2 regions of the Nocardiopsis mwathae genome follow, and region 1 is predicted to be linked to the other one. Evidence: riboswitches for the same ligand, from Rfam matches in the RefSeq annotation. Region 1 holds a riboswitch; the other holds the start of a gene.

What was found. Region 1 has a riboswitch for glycine ahead of gcvP (aminomethyl-transferring glycine dehydrogenase). Riboswitches for the same ligand answer to the same signal wherever they lie in the genome.
Region 2: linked by a shared signal. The riboswitch ahead of gcvT (glycine cleavage system aminomethyltransferase GcvT) and the one ahead of gcvP (aminomethyl-transferring glycine dehydrogenase) in region 1 are both predicted to bind glycine.

Annotation. Positions count from the first base shown of each region.
Region 1 covers NZ_JACHDS010000001.1:2,527,181-2,537,488, forward strand. The annotation lists gene gcvP (aminomethyl-transferring glycine dehydrogenase) at 1-2,321, opposite strand, end outside; glycine riboswitch at 2,443-2,532, opposite strand; gene HNR23_RS10655 (MerR family transcriptional regulator) at 2,870-3,466, opposite strand; gene HNR23_RS10660 (glyoxalase superfamily protein) at 3,707-4,048, opposite strand; partial or broken gene HNR23_RS10665 (IS256 family transposase) at 4,258-5,265, opposite strand; gene HNR23_RS10670 (hypothetical protein) at 5,446-5,709, shown strand; gene HNR23_RS10675 (bifunctional nuclease domain-containing protein) at 6,497-6,967, opposite strand; gene HNR23_RS10680 (FHA domain-containing protein) at 7,287-7,829, opposite strand; gene HNR23_RS10685 (sugar phosphate nucleotidyltransferase) at 8,407-10,308, opposite strand, start outside.
Region 2 covers NZ_JACHDS010000001.1:3,717,692-3,727,999, reverse strand. The annotation lists gene HNR23_RS16030 (L-serine ammonia-lyase) at 1-286, opposite strand, end outside; gene HNR23_RS16025 (serine hydroxymethyltransferase) at 491-1,762, opposite strand; gene gcvH (glycine cleavage system protein GcvH) at 1,768-2,148, opposite strand; gene gcvT (glycine cleavage system aminomethyltransferase GcvT) at 2,317-3,432, opposite strand; glycine riboswitch at 3,578-3,679, opposite strand; gene HNR23_RS16010 (3-deoxy-7-phosphoheptulonate synthase) at 3,735-4,793, opposite strand; gene HNR23_RS16005 (AMP-binding protein) at 4,984-6,687, opposite strand; gene pip (prolyl aminopeptidase) at 6,931-7,893, shown strand; gene HNR23_RS15995 (ferredoxin) at 8,075-8,266, shown strand; gene HNR23_RS15990 (IS630 family transposase) at 8,452-9,555, opposite strand; gene HNR23_RS15985 (NAD(P)/FAD-dependent oxidoreductase) at 9,590-10,308, opposite strand, start outside.

The sequences.
Region 1 (10,308 bases):
ATCCGGATGTAGGCCCAGGAGATCGGCAGGATCCCGGCCGAGCCGAACGGTGCCGCCGAGACCGGGCCGACGCCGGTGTGCGGCCCCGCGTCGGGCTGGCCGGGGTGGTTGGGCAGGAACCCGGCCAGGTGCGAGCGCACCGCCACCGGGCCGACCCCCGGACCGCCGCCCCCGTGCGGGATGCAGAAGGTCTTGTGCAGGTTGAGGTGGCTGACGTCGGCGCCGAACTCACCGGGCTTGGCCCAGCCGAGCAGCGCGTTGAGGTTGGCCCCGTCGACGTAGACCTGCCCCCCGGCCTCGTGCACCAGGCGGCACACCTCGGTGATGGTGTCCTCGTAGACGCCGTGCGTGGAGGGGTAGGTCACCATCAGCGCGGCCAGCTCGCCGCCGTGCCTGTCGATCTTGGCGCGCAGGTCGCCCAGGTCGACGTTGCCGCCCGCGTCGCACGCCACGACGGCCACCCGCATGCCCGCCATCACCGCGCTGGCCGCGTTGGTGCCGTGGGCGGAGCTGGGGATCAGACAGACGTCGCGCCGGGCCTCGCCGCGGTCGCGGTGGTAGCCGCGGATGGCCAGCAGCCCGGCGAGCTCCCCCTGCGAACCGGCATTGGGCTGCAGCGACACTGCGTCATACCCGGTGACCTCGGCGAGCCACTTCTCCAGGTCGCGCACCAGGGCGACGGTTCCGGCCGCCTGCTCCAGGGGAGCGAAGGGGTGCAGCCCGGCGAACTCCGGCCAGGTGATCGACTCCATCTCGGCGGTGGCGTTGAGCTTCATCGTGCACGAGCCCAGCGGGATCATGCTGCGGTCCAGCGCGAGGTCCTTGTCGGCCAGCCGCCGCATGTAGCGCAGCAGCGAGGTCTCGCTGCGGTGGGTGCTGAAGACCGGATGGTCGAGGTAGTCCACGCCGCGGCGCAGCCCCTCCGGCAGGGCGACGGCCGCCCTCTGGTCCGCGCCGCCGCCCTCCTTGCCGCCGAACGCCGCGAGCACCGCGGCCAGGTCGTCGCCGGTGGTGGTCTCGTCACAGGAGATGCCGACGACGTCGTCGGAGACGCGCAGCAGGTTCACGCCGTTGTCGCGGGCGGCCGCGACGACGCCGTCGGCGCCGCCCCGCACCCGCACCCGCAGGGTGTCGAAGAAGTCGGAGTGCAGCACCTCGAAGCCGCGGGCGCGCAGCCCTTCGGCGAGCCGCACGGTGCCGCGGTGCACGTCCTCGGCGATCGCGCGCAGCCCCTGCGGGCCGTGGTAGACGGCGTACATCCCGGCCATGACGGCCAGCAGGACCTGGGCCGTGCAGATGTTGCTGGTGGCCTTCTCCCTGCGGATGTGCTGCTCGCGGGTCTGCAGGGCGAGGCGGTAGGCGGGCTTGCCCGCGTTGTCCACCGATACGCCGACGAGGCGGCCGGGCAGCTGGCGCTGCAGGCCCTCGCGCACCGACATGTAGCCGGCGTGCGGTCCGCCGAAGCCCATGGGGACACCGAACCGCTGGGTGGACCCGACGGCGATGTCGGCGCCCAGCTCCCCGGGGCTGCGCAGCATGGTCAGGGCGAGGATGTCGGCGGCCACGACGGCCTGGGCGCCGCGCTCGTGCGCGGCCTCGATGACGGGCCGCGGGTCGCGCACGGCACCGCTCGCGGCGGGGTACTGCACGAGCACGCCGAACGCCTCGACGTCGGGCAGGCCCTCGGCCAGGTCGGCGACGACGATGTCGATGCCGAGCGGCTCGGCGCGGGTGCGCAGCACCGACAGCGTCTGCGGGAACACGTCGGAGTCGACGATGAAGGCGGCGGCCTTGCCGCGGGTCGCACGCCGGGCGAGCGTCATGGCCTCGCCGGCTGCGGTCGCCTCGTCCAGCAGCGACGCCCCGGAGACCGGGAGCCCGGTGAGGTCACCGACCATCGTCTGGAAGTTCAGCAGCGCTTCGAGGCGCCCCTGGGAGATCTCGGGCTGGTAAGGGGTGTAGGCCGTGTACCAGGCGGGGTTCTCCAGGATGTTGCGCAGGATCACCGGCGGGGTGATCGTGCCGTAGTAGCCGCGCCCGATCATCGAGGTGAGGACCTGGTTGCGGTCGGCGAGGGCGCGCAGCTCGGCCAGCGCGGCGGTCTCACCGGCGGCCTCGGGGAGCCGCAGCGGGGCGGGGCCGCCCGGCGTGCTGAGGATGCTCTCCGGGACGGCCGCGGCCATCAGCTCGGCGGTGGAGCCGAAGCCCACCGTTGCGAGCATGTGCTCGATTTCCACGGGGTCCGGGCCGATGTGCCGGTCGGCGAAGACGCGCGCGGGCGCTCCCCCCGTGGCGTTCTCATGGGTGGGCTGCTCCGGCATGGAGACCTCCTGGTCGCAGTAGCCGATCTCGCGGCTGCTCCTATGTGGTCTCCCCCTCTGTCACGCGGGACCGCGCAGTGCGCGGCGCAGGCGGCAGAAGCGCCTGCCGCTCCAGAGTGGCCTCCTCCACGCGGTCCCTGGTGCCTGAGAGGTTACTGGGGAGTATTGCCCCGTCGGCGCCCCTGTCGGGGGTCTCTCCCGCGTGGTATCTACGGTCCGGTCCTGTGCTGTTGTGCGGTGTGTTGTACGGGCCCTTCCGGTGGACGGCGCCCACGGGCACCACGCACCGGCCGACTCACGGACGGAGTCCATCGGGCGTGTCCGTGCGGACCCTGACGGCGGACCGTGAGTACGGTACCCCTGCGTTCCCTCAAACCGTACTAAACCGTGGCGAGTCGCGCAGCGCTGCCCCTCCCTGGTCGCGGCCGACGGCCTACGGGCGCCCCTGGACCGCGGGCGCCACCGGCGTCCCGGCAGCGTACCGGGGGTGGGCCGGGGACGGGCGAACCGGGCCTCCCTGCCGCCCCGGGCGCGCGACCGGGGCCGATTCAGCCGATGCGGCGCTCGCGGCGGCGGCGCGCGAGTTCGTCGCCCGGGTGGGCGTCCGCGGGCTGCGGCAGGTGCTCACCGGGAAGTTCGCTCAGGCGGCCCTCGACCTCGCGCCAGACCCGGCCCAGGGCGATCCCGAACACGCCCTGCCCCCGCTGGAGCAGCTCGACGACCTCGTCGGGCGTGGTGCACTCGTACACGCTGATGCCGTCGCTCATCAGGGTGATCTGGGCGATGTCGGCCGTATCGCGGCGCCGGAGGTGCTCCACGGCGGTCCGGATCTGCTGCACGGAGATGCCCGTGTCGATCAGGCGTTTGACGACCTTGAGGATGAGGATGTCGCGCACACTGTAGAGGGGCGGTCCGCCGCGCCCGTCGTCCTGGCGCACGCTCGGACCCACCAGCCCGGTTCTCGCCCAGTAGTCGAGCTGGCGGTAGGTGATTCCGGCGGCCGCACATGCCGTTGGGCCGCGATAGCCGACGTCCATAGGCAGCGCCACCACGTCCTCTTCACACAGCAGGCCCTGCTCCCCGGCCCGCCGCAGCGCTGAGCGCGTGAGACCGGAGGCTTGCCGCTTGCCGCTCGTAACCGCCACCGCCGAACCTCCGGCTCCTCGGCCCACGGCGGTTTGACAGGGGGTCGAAGGGTGCGCCGCGGGTTCCTTCGACAATGAAGGTAAGCCGGTCGGATGGACAGCGTCAACGACACCCATCGGCGCGTCGTGGAACCTCTTCGGCTGTTCTGTGCCGCCCCCGCCGCCCATCCGCAACCGGCCGCGGAACAGCCCCACCGACAGCCGGCGCGGGCGGTGGGACCGGGGCCGCATGCCGCCGGGTCACTCCGCGGGCGTGCCGATCCGCACGCGGTTGCCGTCCGGGTCACTCAGTTCGACCTCGCGCGCCCAGGGCCGGTCCTCCGGGCGCATGCCGAACTCCGCGGCGACAGCGTCCACCTCGCGGATCCGCAGGTACACCAGCGTGTCGGGGCGGGCGTCGCCCGTGTGCTCCGATAGGAACAGCCGAGCCCGGCCCCGGGCGACCTCGACGAACGCGGGGGATCCCGGTTCGAAGCGATGTTCCCACTCCATGGCGAAGCCCAGCCGCCCGTACCACGCGGCCGACGCCGCGGCGTCGGCGACACGCAGGATCGGGATGACCTCTTCGTCCGTCCGGCGCATGCCTACCTCCCTGTCGGTGGCGGCCCGCCCGCCGCGGATGCCGCCGGCGGTCGTCCGCCGATGACCATCGTCCCGGAGCCCACCGACAGAACGCGGCACGGCCGCCGCGTGCCGCCGACCGGGTCCGCTGCCTCTCCGCTACCCGCGACCCGCGGCCGGCGGCGCCGATTCGGGGGCTGCCGATCTATCGGTGTCGATGTTTCTCCTGGTCAGCGGCGTGTCGCGGTCAACCGGCCATCGAACGCCAGATCGAAGGCGTTCAGCGGCTTCTTCCACCTGGCGCTCCACTTCGCCCGCCCGGTCCCCTTCGGGTCCAGGCTCATCAACGCCAGATAGACGCACTTGAGCGCGGCCTGCTCGCTGGGGAAGTGCCCGCGCGCCTTGACCGCGCGGCGGATCCGGGCGTTGATCGACTCGATCGCGTTGGTGGTGCAGATGACGCGGCGGATCTCCACATCGAACGCGAGGAACGGCACCATCTCGGCCCAGGCGTCCTCCCACAGCCTGACGATCCCGGGATACTTCGGCCCCCAGGCCTCGCAGAACTCCGCGAAGCGCTCCAGGGCGGCCTCCTCGGTGGCCGCCGTGTAGACCGGCCGCAGGTCCCGGGCGACCTTCTCCCGATCCGCGCGGGAGGCATACCGGAAGCTGTTGCGCAGCAGGTGGACGATGCAGGTCTGCACCACGGTGCGCGGCCAGGCCGACTCCACCGCCTCGCCCATGCCCTTCAGCCCGTCGGCCACCGGCATCAGCACATCGGCCACACCGCGGTTCTTCAGCTCGGTGAACACGTGGGCCCGGTACTCGGCGCCCTCGCCGCCGTCTCCGGCCCACAGCCCCAGGATGTCGCGCTCGCCCTCGGCGGTGACCCCCAGCACCACATGGACCGGGCGGTCGGCGACCTGGCCGTCGCGGATCTCGACGTTGATCGCATCGACGAACAGCACCGGGTAGACCGCGTCCAGGGGGCGGTTTGGCCACTCGGCCATGTGCTCCATGGCGGCGTCGGTGATGGCCGAGACGGTCCGCTCGGAGACCTCGGCACCGTAGACCTCGGCCAGGTGGGCGCAGATCTCGCCGTGGGTCGGACCCTTGGCGCTCAGGGACAGGACGATGCCGTTGACGCCGTTGAGCCGGCGCCGGCGCTTCTTGACGATGGCCGGGGTGAAGGAATTGTCGCGGTCGCGGGGCACCTCGACCTCCACCGGGCCGGCCTCTGCTATCCGGCACTGGCTTTCGATCGGGTGAAGCCGCGGTCAGCCCCGATGTTCTGGTCGCGACGCGACTACCGGAGCCCGTATTCCGGTGGCCGATTCCGGACACAGACCCCCTATCGCGTTGGGTACTTCCCGTTACTAACGTGTGCGTTTCGAGCAGCCCGACCCGAAAGGGCTCCGATGCGCAGAAACCTGATCAAGCGGGCCGCGATGATCGCGGTAATCGCCGTCGCGATGCTGGCAAGTCCCCCGCTGATGGCGGGAACGGCAATGGCCGCGGACGGTCAGTGGCGTTTCCATAGCCAGCAGCGGACCGCGATCGGATGCGACCAAACCGGGCGCGCCTACGTCAACCAGCACTCGGGTGCCCACCGATGGCTCTGCCAGCGGGCACTCAACACGCAAGGACAGGTGGTGTGGCTGCTGTTCATCTACTACCGCTGATGTACGCAGCACCCCGCTGACCGGCCATAGGGCGCATGCGTCGCTCTCCGCTCAGGGAAGCGCCGCGCACATTCGAGACCGACTTGTCACCAGCCGCGGTCGGAGGGCTGGAACCCCGACCGCGACCTCCTCGGCCCGCGGTCCGCGGCACGCAGGCGCTACGAGCACCGGCTTTCCGTCGCCGACCGGGACGGGGAGAGGTCATTCAGGAGAACCGCTGGACATGCTCGCCTGCTGCCTCTCGTCGAAGAGGCCGCCGGCGCCGAGGATGAAACGGCGCCCGCGTGGTCTCCTCGACGCGCCCCGAATCGAGGGACGACGCCGCACATCATGGACTACTCGTCGATCCCCTCGACCCGGGGTCACTCCCGGGGGCGATGCGTCGCTGGAACGCTGGGCGCCGGTCGTCCCGGGGCTGCGGACCGCCCACGGGTCGCGGCACTCACACCGGACACTCCTGGAGGAGCCGCGGACGCCTGCGCCGCTCATGGACGAGCGCATGGGATACTCGGCCTCCTCAGCGCGGGCCCGCTGCTCCCCCGCACACACCCACCATGCGCGAAGAGCTCTGTGACGCTCTGAGCGACGCCTGGGAGGGTTCTCTGCGGGAACGGGCGGAAGTTGGACCCGCACTCGCCTGTGCCGGTCCTGGACACGCTTCTGGAGCCGTACCGGGCACCCTCCCGGCCGTCCTGCTTCGGATCTGCATCGGACCGGCGCCCCAGACGTCTCCGTTCCTCACGCCGGAAAATCTCGTAAGTCCTTGTCCACCTGCTGAAACGCAGCCCTAGGTGGTGCGGCCGAAGTCCTCGGGGGTGATCTGGTCGAGGAACTCGCGGAACTTCTCGACCTCGTCCTCCTGCTCGTCGGGGATCGGCACCCCGGCCTCGTCGACGACGTCGTCGTGCGCATAGATCGGCGCGCCGGTGCGCAGGGCGAGCGCGATGGAGTCCGATGGCCGCGCGCTCACCTCGACACCGTTGGAGAAGACGAGGTCGGCGTAGAAGATGCCATCGCTCAGGGAGGTGATGTTGACCGTGGTCAGGCTGGCGTCGAGCGCGTCGAGGACGTCCCGGAACAGGTCGTGGGTCAACGGCCGTGCGGGGACGACGCCCTGCTGCGCCAGCGCGATCGCGGTGGCCTCCACCGCCCCGATCCAGATCGGAAGGTAGCGTTCTCCGTCGGATTCCTTGAGCAGGACGATCGGCTGGTTCGAGGGCATCTCGACCCGGACGCCGACGACCTCCATGTGCTTCACTGCGGCTCCGTCCCACGACTCGTCGTGCCGGATGGGCACTCGCCAGGATGTGCTCTGATCCGTGCTCTTATCCGTCTTTTCACGGTACACCGCGACAGCGGAGATCTCCGATGCGGACCCGGGGCCGAAGGCGGCCGCGGGCCGGGCGGTCAGGCCGACACGATCCGAGGATCCCCCGTCAAACGCACCATCGGTGACGGTTAGAAGTAAGGCTCTCCGGTCAGAGGGCGGTGCAAACCTGCCGCGGCCCGCCCGCGGGCCGCACGTCGGGAGTGGACGGGGCCGCGGCTGCGGCCGCGGAACGGCGCCGCGGGCGTGTTCAGCGGCGCGGCTTGGTCAGCAGTACCAGCCGGAACTTGCCGATCTGCACCTCGTCGCCGCCACCGAGTTCCGCCTCGTCGATCCGCTCGCGGTTGACGTAGGTGCCGTTCAGGCTGCCGACATCGCGCACGCCGAACCCGTCCCCGCGGCGGAAGAACTCCACGTGCCGACGGGAGACGGTGACGTCGTCGAGGAAGATGTCGCTGTTGGGGTGGCGGCCGGCCGTCGTGACGTCGCTGTCCAGCAGGAAGCGGCTGCCGGCGTTGGGGCCGCGCTTGACGACCAGCAGCGCCGTGCCGGGAGGGAGCGCGTCGACGTTGGCGGGGTCCGTGGGAGGCTCGTCGCCCGCGTCGATCTCGGCCTCAAGGGCCTGGATCCCCGAGATGGAGATCGTGGACGTGGTCTCACCGACGGAGTCGCGGCGCTCGCCGGCGCGAGGAGCCTCCTGTCCCGCCGCACGGATGGGGGTACCACAGAAGGAGCAGAAGCGGGCATCATCCGCAACGGCGTGACCGCACTGCGTGCAGTAAACGCTCGACATAGGTCGGCTCGGCCTCCTACCGCACGGGGCGGTGCTTGATTCGGCTGGTCGTCGTCTCGGTGCCGGGTGATCGGACTGCCCTCTCACCCAACACTGGTAACGCCGCGGTACCGGCGTCGGGTTCCCGGCTCACCTCGCGCTTCCTTACAAGGCTTCATCCCCCGCGATCCCTTGGCCCCACACTCCCGTTCGGCACGGCCGTGCGGGGGACACTCGACTCTAAACCATATTCGCGGTTCCAAGGAGTCGTCAGTGCCCCGGTCCGCGGCGGTCGTCAGCCGCCCCCGCGCCGCATGCGGGCTTTACGGGCAGCGGCGCGGGGAACCGGGCGGAGCGGCCCGGGGCGGCCCGGGGCGGATGAACCGCCCGTGAACGGCAGGAGGACCCCGCCGGTGTGATAGGGCGCGCCCCGGGGCGCCGGGGCCGTTCACGCCCGGCTGAGCCGCCCGTGGGACCCGTCGAAGTGGCCCCACGGGCGGGCAGGGCCGCCGCGGCCCTGGTGGTCGCCGTCTCCGGTGCGCGGCGTCCCGGCCGCGTCGCCGCGCGGGGACTCCGGCCGATCCGCACACCCGGACCCTCAGCCCTCGGCCCGCTCCACCACGGCGGCCCACTCGTCCAGCAGCCGCTGCGCGGTGTCGGAGTCGGGGCCCTCGGCCCACAGGTGGGTGACGGCTTCGGCGGTGTCGGGCAGGATGAGCGCCCATCCGCCGCCGGGCTCCAGGACCCGGACGCCGTCGGTGGTGTCGACCTCCCGCTCGCCGGCGGCCTCCACGACGGCGCGCATGACGCTGCCCTTGACCGCCCACGGCGTGGGTACCGACCGGCGCAGCAGGTGCGCCTGCGGGATGCGGCGGTCGATCTGGCTGAGTGACATGCGGGTGCGCGCCACCAGCCCGAGCAGGCGGACGAACGCGCCGATCCCGTCGGTCGTGCGGGAGAACTCGGGCAGCAGGTAGCCACCGCGCCCGTCGGCGGCGAAGATGATGTCGTCGGCCTTGGCGGCCTTGGTGAGCTCGTCGGTGGACGTCGGCGTCCACTGCACCTCGGCCCCGTGGTAGGAGGCCACCTGCTCGGCCACCCGGGTGGTGGTCACGGGCAGCGCGACCCGGCCTCCCCCGCGCTCGGCGGCCACCAGGTCGAGCACGACCAGCAGGGCGCGGTCGTTGTCGACCAGCTCGCCGTTCTCGTCCACGAGGGACAGCCGCTCGGCCACCGGGTCGAACCGGACGCCGAAGTCGGCGCCGGAGGACTTCACCAGGTCGCCCAGCCGCTGCAGGTCGCGCATCTGCTTGGCCAGGGTGTCGGTGGGCGAGCCCTCGTCCAGCCGGTTGTTGACGGTCAGGACGTCGACTCCGATCCGGCCGAGCAGGGACGGCAGGATGAGGGAGGCCGAGCCTCCGGCGCAGTCGACGACGACCTTCAGCTCCGCTTCGGCGACGCCGCCGGTGTCGATGCGCCGCAGCAGCTCGTGGGAGTAGGTCTCCACACCCCGGGAGGGGAAGGACAGCTCGGCGATCTCGCCGGGGAAGGCCCGGCGGTACTCGGCTCGGGAGAACACCCGCTCAAGCTTGCGCTGGGCCGCCGGGGACAGGTCGGCACCGCGCTCGTCGAGGAAGATGATGTCGACCGACTGCGGGTCGCCGGGCGTGGTCCGCAGGCTGATGCCGCCGGCCACTCCGCTCTGCGAGGTGTGGAAGCGCGCCACCGGCAGCGGCACCACCTCCAGGTCGCGGACGTCGATCGCGGCGGCGGTGAGCGCGCTGATCACCGCGCGCTTGAGCGTGCGCGCCGCCCGGGAGACGTCCCGGGAGGTGATGACCACCGAGCCCTTCTTCAGCGTGGTGGCATACGCGCTGGCCAGCCGGACCGCGAGCTCGGGCGTGATCTCGACGTTGATCAGTCCGGAGACGCCCCGGGGGCCGAACAGGGAGCGCTGGCCGCGCGACTCCCAGATGACGTTGGCGTTGACGACCGCCCCGGCCTCGATGGTCTTGAACGGGTAGACCTTGATGTCGTTGGACAGGTACGCCTCGGACTCGATGACGCACTCCTCACCGACGACGGCGCCCTCCTCGACCCGGGCGCCCGACATCACGTCGGTGTTCTTCCCGATGACGCAGCCGCGCATATTGGCGCTGCTGCCGATGTAGACGTTGTCGTGCACCACGGCGCGGTGCAGGAACGCCTCCGAGCGCACCACCACGTTGCTGCCCAGGACGGTGAACTCGCGCAGCTCGGCGCCGGCCTCGACCTTGGCGTAGTCGCCGATGTAGAGCGGGCCCTTGAGCACGGCCTCGGGGTCGACCTCGGCTCCCTCGGCCACCCACACACCCGGGGACACCTCGAAGCCCTCGATGTCGACGTCGACCTTGCCGGAGAGCACGTCGGCCTGGGAGCGCAGGTAGCTCTCGTGGGTGCCCACGTCCTCCCAGTAGCCCTCGGCGATGTAACCGTACAGCGGGGCGCCGTCCTTGAGCAG
Region 2 (10,308 bases), 1.2 Mb from region 1:
GCTCGGTGGTGCGCACCTCCTCCAGCAGCCGCGGCACGGCGTCGACGTCGACGTCCTCCGGGGTCTCGCCCAGCAACCCGAGGATGACGGCGGTGTCGCTGCCGTGCCCCTTGCCGGTGAGTGCGAGTGAGCCGTACAGCTCGGCGCGGACGGTCGCCACGTCCTCCAGCAGGCCGCCGTCGGCCAGGCCCGTGACGAACGTCCGGGCCGCCTTCATCGGGCCGACGGTGTGTGAGCTGGAAGGTCCGATGCCGATCTTGAATAGGTCGAAGACGCTGATGGCCATGGGATCCTGCCCTCCTCGTTGAGTAACAGGTGCGGTTGTCGTGAACGATGGTGGGGGGCAGCGGCGCGAACGCCGACAGCCGGGCCCTGCGCCGAACACGGTGCGACGGCGCACGGCCCGGCTGTCCGAGTGCGGTGGCGGCCGCGCGGCGGCTCAGCGCCGCGCGACCGCTCCCGTTCCGCCGGGGGTAGCGGGGATGTCCCGCTACAGGCCCGGGTAGAGCGGGTGCTTGCGCGCGAGGGCGACCACGCGGTCGCGCAGGGCGTCCGCGTCGTACTCCGGCTTGAGCGCCTCGGCGATGACGTCGGCGACCTCGGTGAAGTCCTCCTCGCCGAAGCCGCGGGTGGCCAACGCCGGGGTACCGACGCGCAGCCCGGAGGTGACCATCGGCGGGCGCGGGTCGTTGGGCACCGCGTTGCGGTTGACCGTGATCCCGATCTCGTGCAGGCGGTCCTCCGCTTCCTGGCCGTTGAGCCGGGAGTTCACCAGGTCCACCAGGACGAGGTGGACGTCGGTGCCGCCGGTGAGCACGTTCACGCCGGCCTCGATGGCGTCGGGCCGGGTGAGGCGCTCGGCGAGGATCCGCGCGCCGGCCAGGGTGCGCCGCTGGCGGTCCGCGAACTCCTCGCCCGCCGCCATCTTCAGCGCGACCGCCTTCGCCGCGATCACGTGCTCCAGCGGGCCGCCCTGCATGCCGGGGAAGACCGCGGAGTTGATCTTCTTGCCCAGCTCCTTCTTGGCGAGGATGAGCCCGCCGCGCGGGCCGCCGAGCGTCTTGTGCGTGGTCGTGGTGACGACGTCGGCGTAGGGCACGGGGTTGGGGTGCAACCCGGCCGCCACCAGGCCGGCGAAGTGCGCCATGTCCACGAAGAGGATCGCGCCGACCTCGTCGGCGATCTTGCGGAACCGGGCGAAGTCCAGCTGCCGCGGGTAGGCCGACCAGCCGGCGACGATCATCTTGGGCCGGTGCTCCCGGGCCAGCTCCTCGACCTCGTCGTAGTCGACGGTGCCGTCCTCGTCGCGCACGTGGTAGGCCACGGCGTTGAGGATCTTGCCGGAGTAGTTGATCCGCATGCCGTGGGTCAGGTGCCCGCCGTGCGCGAGGTCCAGGCCCAGGATGGTGTCGCCCGGCTTGAGCAGGCCGAAGTACACCGCGGTGTTGGCCTGGGCGCCGGAGTGCGGCTGCACGTTGACGTGCTCGGCGCCGAACAGCTCCTTGGCGCGGTCGATGGCGAGCTGCTCGACGACGTCGACGTGCTCGCAGCCGCCGTAGTAGCGGCGGCCGGGGTAGCCCTCGGCGTACTTGTTCGTGAGGACCGTCCCCTGGGCCTCCAGGACCGCCCGCGGGGCGAAGTTCTCCGAGGCGATCATCTCCAGGGTGTCGCGCTGGCGGGCGAGCTCGGCGTCGACGGCGGCGGCGACCTCGGGGTCGTACTGCGCCAGGGTCTGGTCGATGATGGTGCTCTTCTCGGTCATGGTGATCAGCCCTCGCCTTCGGTGACCTGGGTGTACTGCTCGGGCGTCAGCAGGTCGGCCGGGTCCTCGGCGAGCTCGACCTTGAAGAGCCACCCGCGGCCGTAGGGGTCCTCACCGATGATCTCGGGGTTGTCCACCGCGTCCTGGTTGGTGTCGACGACCTCGCCGTTCACCGGTGCGTAGATGTCGCTGACCGACTTGGTCGACTCGACCTCGCCGCAGGTGTCGCCGGCCGCCACCGTGGCACCCGTCTCCGGCAGGTCGACGAAGACGATGTCCCCCAGCGCCTCGGCGGCGTAGGCGGTGATCCCGACGGTGGCGACACCGTCGTTGATGGCCACCCACTCGTGCTCTTTCGTGTAGTTCAGCTCAGCGGGAACGCTCAATTCAACTCCCCAGGAGATCTTTCGTTGTCGTCCGGCACCGCGGGACAGCTCCCGCACGGTCGTGTCCTGTACACGTTGCGGCGCGCCCTCGGCCCCGGCGGAGATTCTGCCGGGTGTCCGACGCCGCCCGCACCGCGGCTCGCGCCTGGCCGCAGCCGGCCAGGGGCATCAGCGGTCCCGTTTGTAGAAGGGCAGCTCGACGACGTCGACCTCTTCGGCGCGCCCCCGCACGTCCACGGTGAACGTGCCGGAGGCGGTGTCGAGGTCGCCGTCGACGTAGGCCATCGCGACGGGCTTGCCGAGGGTGGGGGAGGGGGCGCCGCTGGTGATGGTGCCCACCGGGGACCCGTCCCGCAGGACCTGCTGGCCGTGGCGCAGGGGGCGGCGGCCGCGGCCGACCAGGCCGATCAGGCGGCGGGTGCGCTCGGTCTCCGCGGCCTTGGCCAGTGCGGCGCGGCCCACGAAGTCGCCGTCCTTCTCGAACTTGACCACCCGGCCCTGACCGGCGTCGAAGGGGGTGATGTCGGCGCTGAGCTCGTTGCCGTACAGCGGCATGCCCGCCTCCAGGCGCAGCGTGTCGCGCGCGGACAGCCCGGCCGGGACCAGGCCGTGCGGCTCGCCGGCGGTGAGCAGCGCGTCCCACACGGCGGGGGCGTCGGAACCGGGGTGGACGAAGATCTCGAAGCCGTCCTCACCGGTGTAGCCGGTGCGGGCGAGCAGCACGGGGTGGCCGGCCACGGTGTGGTGGTAGCCGGCGTAGTACGTGATCTCCGACAGGTCGGCGTCGGTGAGGGGGGCCAGGATCCGCACGGCCTCGGGGCCCTGCAGGGCGATGAGGGCGTAGTCGGCGGACCGGTCCTCGACCCGGACGTCGAACCCGGCGGCGCGTTCGGTGAGCGCGGCGACGACGGTGTCGTTGTTGGCGGCGTTGGCGACGACGAGGTACTCCTCCTCGCCGAGCCGGTAGACGATCAGGTCGTCGAGCACACCGCCGTCCGCCGCGGTGATCATGGTGTAGCGGGCACGGCCGACCTTGACCTTGGACAGGTGTCCGACCAGCGCGTAGTCGAGGAACGCGGCGGCCTGCGGGCCGGTCACGGCGATCTCGCCCATGTGGGACAGGTCGAACAGTCCGGCGCGCTCGCGCACCGCCCGGTGCTCGGCGGTCTCGCTGCCGTAGCGCAGCGGCATCAGCCACCCGGCGAAGTCGACGAGGTTGGCCCCCAGCCGCTCGTGGACCGCGTGCAGCGGTGTTCTGCGGGGGGCGCTTGCGGGCTCCGTCATGGGCACTCCCGAGAGGATGGACGTCGTATCTGCAAAGGCGTTGCCATCCTCCCCCTCTGTCATCGGTGCCTGAGAGCTTCACCCCGCGCACGGCGTGGCTTGCACCTTCGGCGAGGAGCGGTGCGCTCCTGCTTTCCAGAGTGGTCTCGCCCGTACGGTCCTGTGCGCCTGAGAGGTTGTCTTCGGGGAGGAATTGCTCCTTCGGCGGCCCGTGCTGGATGCGCGGACACTCTCCCGTGCGGGGTCAGCAACTAGCGGCCAGCCTAGCAGCGGCGACGGGCGGCGCCCAGCGGCGGGTCCGCTCAGGCCTTGCGGCGGGTGCGGACGGCCTCGGCGAGCTCGCGCAGGACGCTCTCGGTGGTCTCCCACCCCATGCACTTGTCGGTGATGGACTGGCCGTAGGTGAGGCTGTCCGGGTCGCCGTTGAGCTTCTGCGCACCCTCGACGATGTTGCTCTCCAGCATCACGCCGACGATGCCCTTCTCCCCGGCGGCGACCTGCTCGCCGATGGCGTGGGCGACGCTCGGCTGGCGCGTGTGGTCCTTGCCGCTGTTGGCGTGGCTGGCGTCGATCATGATCCGGCGGGGCAGGTCCGAGCCCTCGATGACCTCCAGCGCCGCGCCGACGCTCTCGGCGTCGTAGTTGGGGCCGGAACGGCCGCCGCGCAGGATGACGTGGCAGTCGGGGTTGCCGTGGGTGACGACGACCGACCCGGCGCCGCTGGGGTCGACGCCGAAGAAGGTGTGCGACGCGGCGGCGGCTCCGCAGGCGTCGACCGCGACCTGCACGTCGCCGTCGGTGCCGTTCTTGAACCCGACCGGCATGCTCAGGCCGCTGCTCAGCTGTCGGTGCACCTGGCTCTCGGTGGTCCGCGCGCCGATCGCGCCCCACGCCACCGCGTCGGCGATGTACTGCGGGGTGATCGGGTCGAGGAACTCGGTGCCCGAGGGGACGCCCAGCGAGCCGACGTCCAGCAGCAGCTTGCGCGCGGTGCGCAGGCCGCGGTGCACGTCGTAGGTCTCGTCCAGGCCGGGGTCGTTGATCAGGCCCTTCCAGCCCAGAGTGGTGCGCGGCTTCTCGAAGTACACACGCATCACGATGCACAGCTCGCCGCTGAGCGAGGGGATGAGGTCCTTGAGGCGGCGGGCGTAGTCGAGCGCGGCCTCGGTGTCGTGGACCGAGCACGGTCCGACGATCACCAGCAGCCGGTCGTCATCGCCGTCGATGATCCGCTTGATCTCGGCGCGCGCGTCCTCCACCAGGGTGCTGCGCTCGGGGCCCATGGGCAGTTCGGCCAGGACGTCCTGCGGTGCGACGAGCGGAAGGTAGCTCTCGACCCTGGTGTCGTTGGTGTTCGGCATGCCGTCTTCCTCTACCCCTCGTTCGCCGCTGTTCGCCTTCGGCAACACTAACGCGGCGGCGCACGTCAGGCTTCCACTGCCCGACGTTTGTGGCGTGGGTCATCGGCGCCGGGCACGCCCTCCGGCGCCGGTCGTCCTCGCGTCCTTTCCCCGGCCTTCTAGCCCTTTAGTCCTTTAGCCCTTTAGTCCTTCAGTCCTTGAGGTCGGGGAAGTCCTCTTCCCAGTACTCGTGCTCGTTGCGGCCGCCGGCCTCGGCGTCGCGCCCCTCTTCGGCCTGGCGCAGCTGTACCCGGCGGATCTTTCCGGAGACGGTCTTGGGCAGCTCGGCGAACTCCAACCGCCGCACCCGCTTGTAGGCGGACAGGTTCTCGCGGGCATAGCCGAGGATGTCGCGCGCGGTCTCGGCGTCGGGTCTCCGGCCCGCGACGAGGGTGACGAAGGCCTTGGGGACGGCCAGGCGCACCGGGTGGGGGGAGGGCACGACGGCCGCCTCTGCCACGGCCTCGTGCTCGATGAGCACGCTCTCCAGCTCGAAGGGGGAGATGCGGTAGTCGGAGGCCTTGAAGACGTCGTCGCCGCGTCCGATGTAGGTGATGTAGCCGTCGGCGTCGCGGGTGGCCACGTCGCCGGTGTGGTAGCGGCCGCCGCGCATGACCTCCTTGGTGCGCTCGTGGTTGTCGCCGTAGCCGGCCATCACTCCGACGGGGTCGTCGGCCAGGTCGACGCAGATCTCGCCCTGGTCGCCGACCTCGCCGGTGACGGGGTCCTCCAGGGCGATGGTGAACCCCGGCATGGGGCGGCCCATCGAGCCGGGCCGGATCTCCTGCCCGGGGCCGTTGCCGATCTGCAGGGTCGTCTCCGTCTGCCCGAACCCGTCGCGCACCGTCAGCCCCCAGGCGCGCCGGACCTGTTCGATGACCTCGGGGTTGAGCGGTTCGCCCGCCGCGACCACCTCGCGCATGGGCACGTTCCATGAACCAAGGTCCGCCTGGATCAGCATCCGCCACACCGTGGGCGGCGCGCAGAAGGTGTCGACGCCGCACCGCACGATCTGGTCCAGCAGGTAGGAGGCGTCGAACACGGCCTGGTTCACCACCAGGACCGTGGCCTGGGCGTTCCACGGGGCGAAGACGCTGCTGTAGGCGTGCTTGGCCCAGCCCGGCGAGGAGATGTTGAGGTGCACGTCGCCGGGGCGGATGCCCGCCCAGTACATGGTGGACAGGTGCCCCACGGGATAGGAGAGGTGGGTGTGCAGCACCATCTTGGGTCGGGAGGTGGTGCCCGAGGTGAAGTAGAGCAGCAGCGGGTCTCCGGCGGGGGTGGGGCCCTCCGGCGCGAAGTCCAGACCGGCGTGGAGCGAGTCGGTGTAGTCGAGCCAGCCCTCCATGATCCCGACCGCGATCCGCGTCCAGTGCCCGCCCACCCCCTCGAACTTGGGGGTGTCGACCGCGTTGACGATCACGTGGGCGATCTCGCCCCGCTCGATCCGATCGGTGATGTCGCTTTCGGACAGCAGCGTGGTGGCGGGGACGACGACCGCTCCCAGGCGCATCGCGGCCAGCGTCGCCTCCCACAGCTCGACCTGGTTGCCGAGCATGACCAGCACCCGGTCGCCCCGGTGTACGCCCTGGGCGAGCAGCCAGTTGGCGACCTGCCCGGAGCGCTGCGCGAGCTCGCCGTAGGTCGTCTTGGTCTCGGTGCCGTCCTCCTCCACGATCCACAGCGCGATCCGGTCGGGGTGCTCGGCGGCCGCGACGTCGAAGTGGTCCAGCGCCCAGTTGAACTCCTCGGGCCGCGGCCAGCGGAATTCGCGGTGGGCCAGGTGCTGGTCCTCGCGGTGGTCGAGGAGGAAGTCGCGGGCGGAGCGGAACTCGCGGGCTGCCGGGCTGGACATGGGCGAAACCTCCACGTCGTCACTGTGACTCTGGTCACCTTACCCGGGCGAAAGGTGCGTTTCCGAGGCGACCCGCTCAAGATCGTCGGGCGGCGGAATGGTGTCTAGGATTGGCATGACGGCCGCCGCTGCCGCGGGACGTCGCCCCCTGTGCCCGCTCGCCGGCGGGATCCACGCCCCTTTCGCCCTGTCTTCTTTCTGTCACACACGACCGTCCACGTCTGTACGGAAGGTGCATGCCCCATGCGCACGCTGTACCCGCCGATCGATCCCTACGACACCGGCATGCTCGATGTCGGTGACGGGAACCGGATCCACTGGGAGCTCTGCGGGAACCCCACCGGCAAACCCGCGGTCTTCCTGCACGGCGGCCCCGGCGGCGGGTGCGGGCCGGTACACCGGCGGCTCTTCGACCCCGAGAAGTACCGCATCCTGCTGTTCGACCAGCGCAACTGCGGGCGGAGCACGCCGCACGCCAGCGGCATGGACGTCGATCTGAAGTCCAACACCACCCAGGCGATGGTCCGGGACATGGAGCGGCTGCGCCGGATGGTCGGCGTGGAGAAGTGGCAGGTCTTCGGCGGGTCCTGGGGGAGCGCGCTGGCACTGGCCTATGCGGAGGAGCACCCGCACCGGGTCAGCGAGCTGATCCTGCGCGGCATCTTCACCCTGCGCAACGACGAGCTGCGCTGGTTCTACCAGGAGGGCGCCTCCCACCTCTTCCCGGAGCAGTGGGAGGCCTACCTGGAGCCGATCCCCGAGGACGAGCGCGACGACCTCATCGGCGCCTACGCCCGGCGGCTCAACTCTCCCGACCCCGGGGTCCGGCTGGAGGCGGCGCGGGCGTGGAGCATGTGGGAGGGCGCCACGGTCACCCTCGTCCCCGATGAGGAGATCCGCGCCCAGCACGCCGACCCGGAGTACGCGCTGGCCTTCGCCCGCATCGAGAACCACTACTTCGTGCACGGCGGCTTCTTCACCCCGGGCCAGCTGATCGCCAACGCCAAGCGGCTGCGCGACATCCCCGGCGTGATCGTCCAGGGCCGCTACGACGTGTGCACCCCGGCGCGCACCGCCTACGACCTCCACCGGGCCTGGCCCGAGGCGCGGTTCACGATCGTGGACGACGCCGGGCACGCCTTCAGCGAACCCGGCATCCTGCACCACCTCATCGAGGCGACCGACCGCTTCGCCGACCGTCCCTGACCCCCACCCCTCCGATGGTCGCGGGCGAGCGGTTCGAATCACGACGAGAATTCGAACCGTTCTCCCGAGGTCATCGGAGGCGAGGGCGGACAGGCGGTGGATAGGGGTGGGCCGCACGTGATCACGCGCATGGAGCGCCGCTAGGCTCGGAGAAAAGACACGGGAAAGTGAGGAGCGCCACATGCGGGTGAACGTGGACTTCGACCGCTGCGAGAGCAACGCGGTCTGCATGGGGATCCTGCCCCAGGTCTTCGAGGTTCGCGACGACGACTTCCTCTACATCCTGCAGGAGGAGCCGCCCGAGGAGCTGCGCGGCGGACTGGAGGAGGCCGTGCGGATGTGCCCCAAACAGGCCATCAGCATCGAAGATTAGGGCGCGATCCAACGGGACACGTCCTAGGGCGTGTTTGGCGGATGCTTTCCGGTGAGCGAGCGGCCGTCCGGGGCGGCGCTCGCAAGCCGCTTCACGAAGTCAATCCAGGTCGGCTTTACGAGTGGAGCGGCGCAGCGAGCGTCGTTCCGGTGGCCGCGAGCCGGGAATGATCCGTCAAACACGCCCTAGTGTCCTGATTGGTTAGTTCGTTTGTTGATTTGTTGGCAGTAGAAGGCAAGGCTGTCGAGGATCTCCTCGGCGGTCTTGGTCCACACATATGGGCGGGGGTCCTCGTTCCAGGACGCGGCCCAGGCGCGGATGTCCTTTTCCAGGGCTTGGACGCTGCGGTGGGTGCCGCGGCGGATCAGCCGCTCGGTGATCTCGGCGAACCAGCGTTCGACCAGGTTCAGCCAGGACGAGCCGGTCGGGATGAAGTGGAGGTGGAACCGGGGGTGGCGCAGCAGCCACCTGCGGATCTCGGGTGTCTTGTGCGTTGCGTAGTTGTCCAGGACCAGGTGTACCTGCAGCTCGGCAGGGACCTCGCGGTCGATCTTGGCCAGGAACTTCTTGAACTCCGTGGCGCGGTGCCGGCGGTGGATGGAGGTGATCACCCGGCCGGTGGCGGTGTCCAGGGCTGCGAACAGGCTGGTCACTCCCGCGCGCACATAGTCATGGGTCGCGCGCTCGGGTATGCCGGGCATCATCGGCAGGACCGGCTGGGTGCGGTTGAGGGCCTGGATCTGGGATTTCTCGTCCACGCACAGCGCGACCGCCCGTTCGGGAGGGTCCAGGTACAGGCCGACCACGTCGCGGACCTTGTCGATGAAGAACGGGTCGGTGGAGAGCTTGAACGACTCGGTGCGGTGGGGTTGCAGGCCGAAGGCGTTCCAGATCCGCCAGACCGCGTTCTGGGTGAGGCCGGTGTGCTTGGCCATGGAGCGTGTGGACCAGTGGGTGCCGTGGGCGGGCCTGGTCTCCAGGGTCGCGGCCACGACCGCCTCGACCTGGGCGTCGGTGACGGTGCGCGGCCGGCCCGGCCGTGGTTCGTCGGTCAGGCCCTCCAAGCGGTGCTCGGCGAAGCGCTGCCGCCACTTGGTCACCGTGGGCGCCGACACCCCCAGCTCGCGCCGCACTTGGGCGTTGGACATGCCCTGGGCGCAGGCGAGCACGATCCGCGCCCGCAGGGCCAGGTCCTGGGCGGTCTTGCGGCGTCTGACCCACCGCTGGAGCTCGGTGCGCTCGTCCTCGGACAGGTCCAGCGGTGGCGGTTTCGGTCCGGGAAGACTCATCCCACAACCATAAACGAACTAACCAATCAGGACACTAGCGTCCGGCCGCCGCCAGGGCGTCCTCCCACGTGGTCGGCTGCTCCAGGAGCGTGCGGTAGCGCATCGTCTTCGGGGTGGAGCGCAGCCCCAGGACGCCGACGAGCACGTCGGCGCGTCCGAGGAACGCGACGAACTTGCGGTCCTCGGGCGCTCCGTGCACGAACTCCACGGTGTCGGCGGGTGCGGCCCGGCCCAGCAGCTGGATCTTCATCCCGTACTGGTCGGACCAGAAATAGGGCACCGGGGTGTAGTCCCGCCGCTCCGCCTCGGCGGGGGTCAGCAGGTTGTGCGCCACCACGGCCGCCTGCTCTCCGGCGTTGGTCCAGTGCTCCAGGCGGATCCGGCCGCCGTAGCGCGGGTGCGGCCAGCTCGCGAGGTCCCCGACCGCATACACGTCGGGCACGGCCGTCGCGCAGCGGGCGTCGCACAGCACCGCGCCCTCCTCGTCCAGCTTGACCCCGGACCCCGCCAGCCACTCGGTGTTGAGGTCCACTCCGAGGCCGGCCACCACCATCGACGCCTCCACCGCGGTGCCGTCGGCCAGCCGGACGCGCTCCACCCGGCCGCGGCCCTCATAGGCGGTGACGCCGGTGCCCAACCGCACATCCACTCCGTTGTCGCGGTGCAGCTCGGTGAGGACCGTGCCGACGCGCGGGTCGACCACCCGGGTGAGCGGGGTGGGTGCCGCCTCGACCAGGGTCACCTCCCAGCCGC